Regions from separate parts of the Pseudoalteromonas sp. HL-AS1 genome, predicted to be linked through region 1. Evidence: predicted binding sites of a transcription regulator. Region 1 holds the regulator's gene; the other holds the start of a gene.
The links. Region 1 encodes LexA, which represses DNA repair genes until DNA is damaged. Its sites were predicted from a motif close to TACTGTATNNNNATACAGTA; they were not measured.

Region 1 (6,075 bases):
TATTCATTCTTGGCAATGCCATATCTGGCGCGCCAATCATAAGTGGTATCATCCAGTTAGCAAGGCCTGTAAAGGCGGGCATAACCGCACCAAACACCATAATTAAACCATGCACTGTGGTCATTTGATTAAAAAAGTGAGGGTCGACCAACTGTAAACCTGGTTGAAATAATTCAGCTCTGATCACCATGGCCATTCCACCACCAATTAAGAACATGGTCAGCGAAAAAATTAAATATAAACTACCTATATCTTTATGATTAGTTGTGTAAAGCCAGCGTTTAAAACCTTTAGCTGGGTGATGAGCATGATGAGCTTCATTGGCGTTAGGTTGTTCTACTATGCTACTCATTAGTTCGCCTCCACTTTGGCATCAAGTGCTGTCTGTATTTGACTCGGTTGAATAACATCACCCGTATCATTACCCCACGCATTACGTTTATAAGTAATAACCGCTGCTAATTGCTTTATAGATAACTGTTTGGCAAATGCTTGCATTGCCGTACCAGGTCGTCCATGGATAACTACATCAATGTGATCTTTCATATCGCCAAGCACTATCGGGCTGCCTTTAAGTGCAGGAAATACGCCCGGTAACCCCATGCCAGTAGGTTGATGACATGCAGCACAATTAGCCATATATACTTGTTCGCCTAAAGTCATTAACTCTTCTTTTGGGAGGGTTTTATCAAGTAATGCGGCATCTGCTAATGCTGCTTTTTGTTTAGCCTGCTTTGCATCTGCAAGCCATGTTTTAAAATCAGCCTCAGATTTAGCGACCACCACAACGGGCATAAAGCCATGGTCTTTACCACACAACTCAGCACATTGGCCTCGGTAAGTACCTTCTTCGTTTATGTTCGTCCATGTTTCGTTTATAAAGCCGGGGTTAGCATCTTTTTTAACTGCAAAATCAGGTACCCACCAAGAGTGAATAACATCGTCAGAAGTCATTAAAAATCGTACTTTTTGATTTATTGGCAGTACAAGAGGCTTATCAACCTCAAGTAAGTAGTTAGGATTTTTATCTGCAAGATTCGCGATTTCATCTTGCGGGGTAGATAAAATAGAGTAGAACTCTACATCTTCACCCATATATTCATAATGCCATTTCCATTGCGAACCCGTAATTTTAATAGTGAGATCAGCTTTGCTGGCATCTTCCATTGCAATTAGGGTTTTAGTGGCTGGTACTGCCATAGCAATTAAAATAACAAACGGAATTGCAGTCCAAAGTATTTCTACTTTAGTGCTTTCGTGAAATTGGGCAGGTACAGCCCCTTTAGATTTACGGTGATGAATAAGTGCCCAAAACATAATTGCGAACACTATCACCCCAATCACACAACATATTATAAATATGGTCATGTGCAGCTGATATACATTATTGCTTATATCGGTTACGCCTTTGCGCATATTGTATTGGCTGTTAGCCAAAACTGGGTGCGAAAAAACACATAATATAAGCCACAAGGTAGAGGTCAGTTTACCCATGTGACGGCTCCTTTGATGCTATTGCGAATGCAAAGCGAAGAGGCATACGGCTTAAACGCCAATTCGTTATTTTTATTTTTTTAGCCAATCTTATTTAATATTGATTGGTTTTGCTGCGCCAACAACGAGTTTATGTATATTGTGTGTTCTCAAAACTAAAAAGCTGTGAGTTATTATTAGCTCAGCACATTAACAATTAGCTAAAAAACGAACAACAAGCAAGTTTTAGTATAAAAAACAATCAGGTGATATTGAATAATTAATAAAAAATCGGTAATCAACTGGGCAACAGAAAGTTCAAAATATGAGCAAAACAAAGGGGTTTAACGCATTCGGAGGGGGAAAATATAAGTGCAAAAAAGTTTACAGCTTAAATAGTCAGTGGGCTGTTTACGCCCTATTTTTAGTACAAATTTTAAAACAAAAATGCGTACTAGTTAGTACGCATTTATAAAACTGCTTGTTTAAAAGCTATTTTTAAAGTCACATCCAATCAGCGTTTCTTATAACGCCAACGGCTAAGCCTTCAATATTAAAAGACTCATTCTCAAGATCTACTTCAATAGAGTCAAAATCGTCGTTTTCAGCATGAAGTAATACTTTACGACCCGCTTTCTCAAGACGTTTTACAGTTACGTCTTCGTCTAGGCGGGCAACAACAACTTGTCCGTTTTCAGCGGTTTGAGTACGATGTACAGCAAGTAAATCACCATCCATAATACCAATATCTTTCATGCTCATACCGTTAACGCGTAGTAAAAAATCTGCAGCCGGTTTAAACATTAATGGATCGATTTTGCAGTGACTTTCAACGTGCTCTTGCGCCAAAATAGGTGAACCAGCAGCAACACGCCCTATAAGCGGTAAACCTAATTGTTCTGGCTCTTCTTCTTCAATTAATTGAATACCACGGCTTGCACCTGGTTTCATTTTAATTGCGCCTTTTTTAGCAAGTGCTTTTAAATGTTCTTCAGCAGCATTGGCACTTTTAAAACCTAATGTTTGCGCTATTTCAGCACGTGTAGGAGGCATACCAGTGTCTTTAATAAAAACTTTAATTAGTTCGAGTATTTGAGCTTGGCGGTTCGTTAATGGTCGCATACAACTGGTTTTCCATACAGTACATTTAACTGTGAGTATATACAGTTAAATAAAAATCGCAAATTTAAATTAAGCCTTAAAATAGCTAAAGTAATTTCACTTGTGTACATTTTAGGGATATAACTAAAGCTAAGTTTATAAATGATTAAAAATGCAAAGGAGACATTATGAGTATTTGGTACCAGCCCATCACCTTAGAGCTGTGCAAGCAGTTAGAACAAGGCATTAATGGCCAAGGAACATTAATGAAAACTATGGGGATAGAAGTCACAGAAATTGGCGATGATTATTTGGTTGCCACAATGCCGGCAATTCCTGAGCATCATAACCCAATGGGCATGGTTCACGGCGGTGCTAACGTTGTACTTGCCGAAACAGTTGCCAGCTATGCCGCTAACTTTGTTGTCGATTTTACTAAATTTTACTGTGTAGGGCAGGAAATTAGCGCAAGTCATTTAAAAGCATCTCGCAACGGCACTTTAACAGCAACGGCTAGAGCGTTTCATATTGGCAAACGTAGTTCAGTATGGGAAATAAAAATTACAAATAGCCGCAATGAGCTGTGCTGCGTATCAAAAATGACCGCAGCAGTCGTAGAGCGAAGATAGTTACTTTTCGATTGGGTAAATGGTAATTTCCATACCCGCACCAATCGCAGATATACGCAATAATGTATCTGCATCTAAGGCTTGATTAAAGCACTTAGGAGAAGTCCCTGATTCAAAACCAATATCAAACGTTCTACGTGAACAGCTTAACCATTGCTTTAGCGCATTACGCGAACACGATTCAATAAGCTCACATATATGGTTTATGGCTTTATCAGGTGTGCTCACCTCACCTGTAGCTTCAATACGCGCTAGTTGACGGTATTCGTCTTTGTCATAATGTAAAATCGTCGCGACTTTTTTCAAGTCCGCCACTAGCAAACTAATATCTTGCTTTGATTCAAGCTCAAGATCTACATTTAAAAATTGAATTTCCGACATCGTTTCGTATTTATCCTCTAATAATTTCATTGCAAACTTTAACGCAGTTTTACCGTTATACCAAATCAACTATGCTCTATTAACCACTTTATATGGATATTTCGCAGCTTTTAAGTATTTTTTAGCATTTAAAGCTAGCTGGATATCAAATATTCAGCTCAATTAAACAGATAAGTCATGTTAGGAATTTAAGTGTAATCTTTTTTATTTTTAAATGATTACAGTAAGCTATAGTTTAAACTGCGACAAAATGTCGCAGTAACTTATCCTATTAATGTAATAAACTAGCCTCTAAAAATAATAAGACTAAAACATGAATAAAAAAATATTTAAACATGCTCGCAAGTTACATAAATGGTTAGGTTATTTATTAGCACTACAAATTTTAGCATGGTTACTAGGTGGTTTAATTATGAGTGCAATCCCTCTTGATAAAGTTCATGGGGAGCATCTTGCAACACGTACTCTTAATAACCCATTTACGCAGGCTGATTATGTTGCCTCCCTTGACGATATTGCCTCTCAGGTGGTTAATCCAACACAAATAATTTTTGAGAACTTCTTAACTACACCACTTATTACTGTCTTTAGTAATAACGAGCAGCAAAGCTTCAATGGCATAACAGGCCGACCATTTGAACCGCCAACTAAAATACAAATTACCGCAAATGCTAAAGCACACTTACTTATTGACGCTCAAGTAACAAGCGCTGTACTACTAAAGCTAGGTACGCGGGAAGTCGGATATAAAACCAATGTTTGGCAGGTCCAATTTGACGACACCTTTAACACAACACTGTACTTGTCAGAAAATAACGGCAAAGTTGTCACCGTTCGCAGCACGCTATGGCGAATATTCGACTTTTTTTGGATGTTACATATTATGGATTACGATGAGCGAGAGAATTTTAATAATCCACTACTTATTAGCTTTTCAGCAACTAGCGTACTTTTTTGTTTGAGTGGAATATTATTACTTATACAAAATATACGACTAAAACGATTTATCCGAATTAAAAATAAGAATAAATCAAAGTAGTCATATTGGTTTTTGAGAGCTAGCGCCCACTTATCAAAGAGTAAATAAGCCTAGGGCTTATTTTATTCCAAGTGCTTAAATCGACTCAAATGTCGCTTTAACATTTCGTTTTCGAAAATCAACTCATCACGCTCATCCAGCAATTGTAAAACTAAAGCTATTGCCGACCAATCTAACGAAAAGTCATGTTGGATACGGGCCGCTTTTTTAACTAAGGTCACTGCAGATACAGTAAATAGCCACTGCGTAACATGCTTCCCCTCAATTGGAACCGCAATATTATGCTCAACTAACTCATATAAAATTGCTTCGCTAATATCACTGCTCAAACATAGCTCTTTGCTAGTAAGTAAATCGTCTTTTTGTGTCACGATAATTTGCATTATGGCTTGCTCCAGTTATTACGGGGATCAAAGTGAGCTTTTTTGGCTAATTCTTCCCACAGTTTTTTACTGGTATCATCAACAGATGTTGGATTAACAATTTTAAGCACAGCAAATAAGTCACCTTTAGCTTTTTTACTCATTAATCCCTTACCTTTAATACGCAAGCGTTGACCAGACTGACTATTAGAAGGAATAGTTAATTGGATTTTTCCTGTCAACGTAGGTAAATTTAGCTTTGTACCAAGAGCCGCTTCCCATGGTGCAAGAGGGACAATTATATTTAGGTTATGACCCTCAACATCAAATAATGGGTGAGGCACTAAACTAATTTGTAAATACAAGTCGCCATTTTGCCCATTCGCTGACCCTAATCCGCCTTGCCCTTTTAGTCGAATTCGCTCGCCATTTACTGAACCTGCGGGAATTTTCACTTTTAGTGATTTTTTAATTTCAGTGACACGGCCACTGCTGTCTCGCTGCGGTAACATAAACTCAACAGGCTTCACGGTATCAACTAAAGTCTCTTCAAGAAAAATTGGGAACTCTATTTCCACATCTTGTCCTTTTTGCGCGCGAGCGGCGTTACTTCTGCTCTGCCCGGAACGATTGAATCCACCGGCGCCGCCAAACATTGAATTAACAAAATCAGAAAACTCTTGATCGGTTTGAGGATCGCTTTGCTGATAATTACTTTGCGATGAGGCATTGTTACCACCATAATTACCTTGCTGTTGACGAGCACGATTTTGTTGGTGACGACGTAACTCGTCGTATTTTACACGTTCTTCTTTGTTATGAATGACTTCGTAAGCTTCTGCTATTTCTTTAAACTTATCTTCTGCTTGAGGCTCTTTGCTTACATCTGGGTGATATTTTCTAGCTAACTTTTTATAAGCTACTTTAACCGCTTTATCATCTGCATCAGGCGATATTCCAAGCACTGCATAATAATCAACAAATTTCATTTGCAATCCAAATCCTCATATTGAGTAAGCTTTAAGCATACTCCTTAACGGGTAACCTTGTGTGGTTAAAATACGATAAATAGTGAGAAATAAATGAATAG
Region 2 (6,075 bases), 1.2 Mb from region 1:
GCCATTATCATTAAACCAAGGTAATTAGGAACGTAATGAAGAAAACATTCACGCTAAATCACGAGAAAATCAAATACCCTCGTATGGTTGATGCTGCAAAGCACGAAGTGAAAAAATATTTGAAAAGAGAGCGTAATAAAACGCTACCTGAAGATGCTGACTATTGGGCATTTGACTGTAAGTTTGGTAACACAGCTGAAGATGCGCAAGTTGTGCACGTTGCTGAATTAAGTAACCAAATTGGCGAAATTGAAAAGCAAGGTTTGACCTCTTTCTACGTAGAGATTTTAGCTCGACCTGCTCAACGTCAGCAATTAGATTTAGATGATGACGAATAATACTTAACTAAATTAAGTATTCAAAGTTATAAAATGAGTCCAAGTGGCTCATTTTTTGTTTTTATGCAGTAAAGATTTACTAAAAAGTATTTTTATTAGTAACCAATAAGTAGAACCCCTCTTAATTAACATTTGCATAACAAAATGTGATGCTATAGGCTGTTTTTAATTAAAAAAACAAAACATTTTTACTATGCCAATAAATTACTCTGACCATCAATTAAAACTAAGTTTAAAGAATTCTAAAGTACTTATAGTTGACGATCAGTTATTAAGCTTAATCGTATTGAAAAAAATATTATCTGAGCATTTTAATGTGACAACAGCTGGAAGTGGTGAAGAAGCAATTGAAATTTGTAATGTAAATGTACCCGATATAGTCCTACTCGATATTAGTATGGGTGGAATGAGTGGTATTGATACATGTTTAAAATTAAAAAATAATACTGAAACACAGGATATCCCAGTTATTTTTGTTACATCCTTTGAAAACGAAGAAGAAGAGTGTTGGGAAGCCGGAGCTGTTGATTTTATTAAAAAGCCGATTATAAAAGAAACACTATTTAGAAGGGTTCGTGCCCATATAACGTTAAAATTACAACACGACTTACTCAATCAAAAAGTATTTTTAGATGATTTAACTAAAGTATTCAATCGCCGTTATTTTGATGCACATTTTTCTAAAATGGAACGAAGCGCCTTACGAGAAAAAGTTGACTATGCATTATTACTCATCGATATAGATTACTTTAAGCAATACAATGATATCTATGGTCATGTGCAGGGGGATACGGTGTTAAACCTAGTAGCACAAACTATTACTAATAGTTTGCAAAGGCCAACCGATTTTGTTGCGCGTTATGGCGGCGAAGAGTTTGTAGTTGTTCTACCGCATACAAGCACTGAAGGTGCAATTTGTGTTGCTGATAAAATTAAACAGAATGTGGCGGATTTAGGAATATTACACAAATATTCAGAATATGATTTTGTGACTATTAGTATTGGCGGTGCAACCCTACAACCATACGTAAATAACAAAAACACGTTGCAGATCGCAGATGAAAAAATGTATGAGTCTAAAATGCAAGGGCGTAACAAAGTGTGTTTTTAAGTTTAGTTAGCTAATAAATCACTCTGCCACTTAAAAACACCTTTTAGGTAATAAATATTAAATAAGATTATTGATTACATGCTATGACATTTTTTGTACTTTTTATTGCTACCGCATGGGCAGTCATCATTTCTGCCTACTTTAATATCTTCAACAGGATATATAGTGCCATCTAAATAACGCCATTGGGTGCTTTCTTTAATAAACTGCGACTTTTCGTGAAGCTCACAAAATAAGTTTTGATAAAAATATTGGGCTTTAAATTCTACCGTTCCAGTATCGCCATCATGGCTTGAGTCAATTAAATCAAGATTTATAAATCGACAGCTGTTAGCAAAATCATTGATTTCTTTAACCGGATTCTCAGCTTGTTTTTCTTTTGCGTAGGTTTGATAAACATATTTTGCATTTTTAATAACATAAGCGCTGAATCGTGAGCGCATAAGTTGTTCAGGAGTGTCAGCTTGCTTAACAGATAAGTGAAGCGGCTCGCAGCAATCGGCATAATTGTGCCCACTGCTGCAAAAACATAATGTGGTATTGAGTGAAGTCATAATAATAATACAAAGTCTAAAACATTAGTTTAACAAGCTTATTGAGCGAGTGGTATCTCTGTTGTTTGAGCGTTTTTAGTAAAACAATATAGTTTTGTATTCGTTTTACTCAAATCGAACGATAGATTTGTAAGTAGTTGGTTATTAACTATATCGGTCCAGGTAATTACCGCTGCAAAGTTTCCATTATGTAACGCAGAATTTAATACATACTCTAGATTTACTAGGTGCTTCTGTCTAATTACAAGTAATTTACTTGTATCAATAGAGCATGAGTCAAGTAAAGCTTTGCTAGGTACATGATCTGGTGCAATTAATAACGTCCATGCATTAGAGCTATTATATTGGTGTAATACTTTTAAAAGCTCAAAGGTCGCTGAAATTTCATCTTCAATTTGGATCAAATTTACGCAATCGCTTTGCTCGTCTTGTTGGTAACTTTTAACTGTTCTTACGGTAATAGGCTGTAACATAATTTCACTCACTGGGTTTTTATACAGTATTTATATACAGTAGTTTATACAGTGCTTTCGTGCAAGCATTTTATGCTATTTATTTGTACAGTTATTCAGCTTTTGATCATTGTTTTTTGTTTTTAAATCTATAATTCTTTATTAATCAACTTGTTATAGGCTTGTTTTTGAGGGGGTATTTTTAAAATAAATTTTTGAGTCATGTTTTCATTTGTGGGTTTTATACTGTGTAGGAGTATCTTTGTAACTATATACAGTATTTTTCAAAACTGTATACAGTACTTATAACTTAGTTAGTTTATGTGTTTTCACTGGTGCGAGGGATCATATGAGAAAACTGGAGTTGGTGGATTTGTTCGTACAAACTTGCTGCATAACATTGAGCATCTTTAAATCGCTTAGTTTCGATATGTTTGCGTATATCTGTAACCGCTGCAGTGGCAGGTGCGTACCCTTGGCTACTCGCTAAGCTCAACCACGCTACAGCATGAAATACACTTTGTGGCACGCCTTCACCTTTTACAAAAAATAAACCTAAATAAAACTGTGCTCTATGGTTTCCTGCCATTGCAGCAAGGCGCATCCATTTTGCAGCCAATGGAGCTTGATTATTTTTTAAATAATATAGGGCTTTATTAATAGTACTTTGCTCATCTTTTTTATTATCAATGGGCGCGGGGCTGCTTTCTGGTTGAGTAACAAAACCTAAAATGTTGTCTAGCTGTTGCTCTAAGTCTTGCTCACAAGGTGTTGTTTTAAGCATATTGGTTCATTTATTATTTTAACTACTTTAACAGTTTAGTATATAGCAAGGTAAAATGTCCTGTAAAAGATAATTTTTATGTTAAAATCTCGCCACTTTTTACTATCACAAGTTTATTATGTTTGAAGCCTTATTTAAACTCAGCGAAAATAACTCAACAGTTAAACGCGAATGCGTTGCTGGCCTAACGACCTTTATCACTATGGTATACATTGTATTTGTAAACCCGGCTATGCTTGCTGAGGCAGGGATGGACCAAGGGGCTGCATTTGTAGCTACCTGTATAGCAGCTGCGATAGGCTGTTTTATAATGGGTTTATGGGCTAATTATCCATTAGCATTAGCGCCTGGCATGGGACTAAATGCTTTTTTTACGTATGGCGTCGTATTAGGAATGGGTTATACCTGGCAAGCCGCATTAGGGGCTGTTTTTATGTCGGGTTGTATATTTTTATTTTTAAGTTTATTTAAAGTCAGAGAATGGATTATTAATGCCATACCTCTGGTGCTCAAGCGAGCTATCGCAACAGGTATTGGTGCTTTTTTAGCCTTAATTGCCCTTAAAAATGCAGGCATTATTGTCTCAAGCCCAGCAACACTAGTGCAATTGGGCGACATTACTTCCCCAGGCCCATTATTAGCTATATTAAGCTTTTTTGTAATTGCAGCGCTTTTATACCGCGATTTTAAAAGCGGTGTACTTATTAGTATTTTATTAGTGACAGGCATTGCACTAAGTTTAGGGCTAGTTGAATATCACGGTGTTATGGCTATGCCACCATCAATAATGCCTACTTTTATGCAACTAGATTTTGCCGCCGCTTTTGATATATCAATGATGAGTGTTATTTTTGCATTCTTGTTTGTCGATCTTTTTGATACTTCGGGTACATTAGTTGCGGTCACTCAAAAAGCTGGTTTAGCTGATGAAAAAGGTAACATGCCTCGTTTAGGACGCGCACTAAGTGCTGACAGCTCAGCAACAATTGCAGGTGCGATGCTAGGCACGTCTACGACTACATCGTATATAGAATCGGTTGCTGGTGTTTCTGTTGGCGGACGTACTGGTTTAACGGCTGTCGTTGTAGGTATTTGCTTTTTACTAATGATGTTTTTTGCACCGCTTGCACAAATGGTACCGGCTTATGCTACGGCAGGCGCTATTTTATATGTCGCTGTGCTGATGCTGCAAAATTTAAAGTTTGTAAATTGGGATGATATGACCGATGCAATTCCTGTTACTGTGGTATTACTAATGACACCATTAACGTTTTCTATTGCGCACGGTATTGCACTTGGCTTTATATCTTATACAGCGGTAAAAGTATTGTGTGGTAAGCAAGATCAAATCAGTATTAGTGTTTGTATATTAACAGCCTTGTTTGTTTTCAAGTTTGCATTTTTGTCTTAATAGCTAACAAAAAATACAAAAAAGCCTGCATAAATTTAATTTGTGCAGGCTTTTTTAATACTTATTTTTAGTATAAAAACGCTACCATTTCTTTTTAGGAGCAAACAATATATCTAAGTCGTCTTGCTCTTCTTCTGTTTTCTTTTTAAGTGCGCTTGCATTAGAAGCTCTAAGTTCAACACTAATTGCCTCTAAGTAACCTTCAACTTCTTGGCGTTTTGTTGTTACATATTCATCGGTGTATGTAACTGCATTGAGCGTTGCCTGTGCTTTTTCAAAATACTGCCTTGCAGAGCCAACCATACTTGCTGAGCGGGCAGATAAGCCACGCTTTATTTGGCTTTCGATATTAATACGTAGTTGTAATTTTTCAAGACGTTTATCTTCTAAAACAAAAACTTGGCTGTCAATACGACCTTTACTGTGTTCAGAGCGTAAAATTGAGCGTAATTTTTTAATGCCCTGAATTAGGCCTACTAGTTGCTTGTCATTACTCGGTAGCGTTAAAGCTTCACTGCTATTATCTTTAACTGGATTAGATAAGTGCGTTTTCGCTTCACTTAAGCGGCTTTTAAGTGCTTTAGATGTTTGCGAGTTATTAACCATTGTATTCAAAGCTTCGTAAATACGGCGTTGTAACGTACGAATTAGATTCTCAGACAGGGGTATGTTAGCACTATTCATTAGCGCTTCTTCTGTTTCTTCTATTATAGCTTTTTGTTTTGTAAGCTCTTTGCGGCGTTCTGCCTCTTGTTTTTCTTTGTGTTGTTGTACAGCACTTACCCAAAGTGCAATCACAATCAATGCAACTATAAGCACTATTATAATAGAAACGATCATGGTGTAATTCTCGGATATATAACCTAATTATTTAATCTTACATTAAATATACGTTAACAGGGTAGCTTTGCGCCGATTAACTTAAAAAATATACCAAAAAACTGATAGGTTGAGCTCTTTATAAACCGTAGTCACCCTAAGGGCTTATAAACTAAAGCTGAATAAACATCGCTACCTCAAGCATATTTATTATGCTAGCCTTGAGCCCTAATCAGATAATTGCACACCTAAAGACCTAAAGTGATATTTTACGTAAATAACACTTGGTTTTAAGCGGTATTGCCTTTATAAATAATATGAATAATAACGTTAAAATTTGCAGCCATGAAATTACAACAACTCAGATACATCGTAGAAGTACAAAATCATAAATTAAATGTTTCAGCGACTGCTGAGAGTTTATTTACCTCGCAGCCAGGAATTTCTAAACAAGTACGCATGTTAGAAGATGAGTTGGGTGTACAAATTTTTGGTCGCAGTGGTAAACATTTAACGCATGTAACCGGTGCTGGCGAAGATATAATTAATATTTCTCGTGAAATACTCTCCAAAGTAGAAGGTATTAAAGCCGTTGCTAATGAGCAT

Region 2: RB214_RS10615 (SulA-like leucine-rich domain-containing protein) is a predicted target of LexA. The motif match lies at 2,499-2,518, and genes of this name have one in related genera.

The regions. Positions count from the first base shown of each region.
Region 1 is NZ_CP133569.1:3,470,193-3,476,267, forward strand. It holds gene ctaD (cytochrome c oxidase subunit I) at 1-352, opposite strand, end outside; gene coxB (cytochrome c oxidase subunit II) at 352-1,494, opposite strand; gene lexA (transcriptional repressor LexA) at 1,978-2,595, opposite strand; gene RB214_RS16145 (PaaI family thioesterase) at 2,763-3,203, shown strand; gene RB214_RS16150 (hypothetical protein) at 3,204-3,584, opposite strand; gene RB214_RS16155 (hypothetical protein) at 3,898-4,623, shown strand; gene RB214_RS16160 (chaperone modulator CbpM) at 4,686-5,006, opposite strand; gene RB214_RS16165 (DnaJ C-terminal domain-containing protein) at 5,006-5,974, opposite strand.
Region 2 is NZ_CP133569.1:2,290,065-2,296,139, reverse strand. It holds gene RB214_RS10630 (DUF6172 family protein) at 36-338, shown strand; gene RB214_RS10625 (diguanylate cyclase) at 532-1,449, shown strand; gene RB214_RS10620 (YchJ family protein) at 1,524-2,003, opposite strand; gene RB214_RS10615 (SulA-like leucine-rich domain-containing protein) at 2,042-2,476, opposite strand; gene RB214_RS10610 (tetratricopeptide repeat protein) at 2,775-3,239, opposite strand; gene RB214_RS10605 (NCS2 family permease) at 3,358-4,650, shown strand; gene RB214_RS10600 (hypothetical protein) at 4,732-5,490, opposite strand; gene cysB (HTH-type transcriptional regulator CysB) at 5,815-6,075, shown strand, end outside.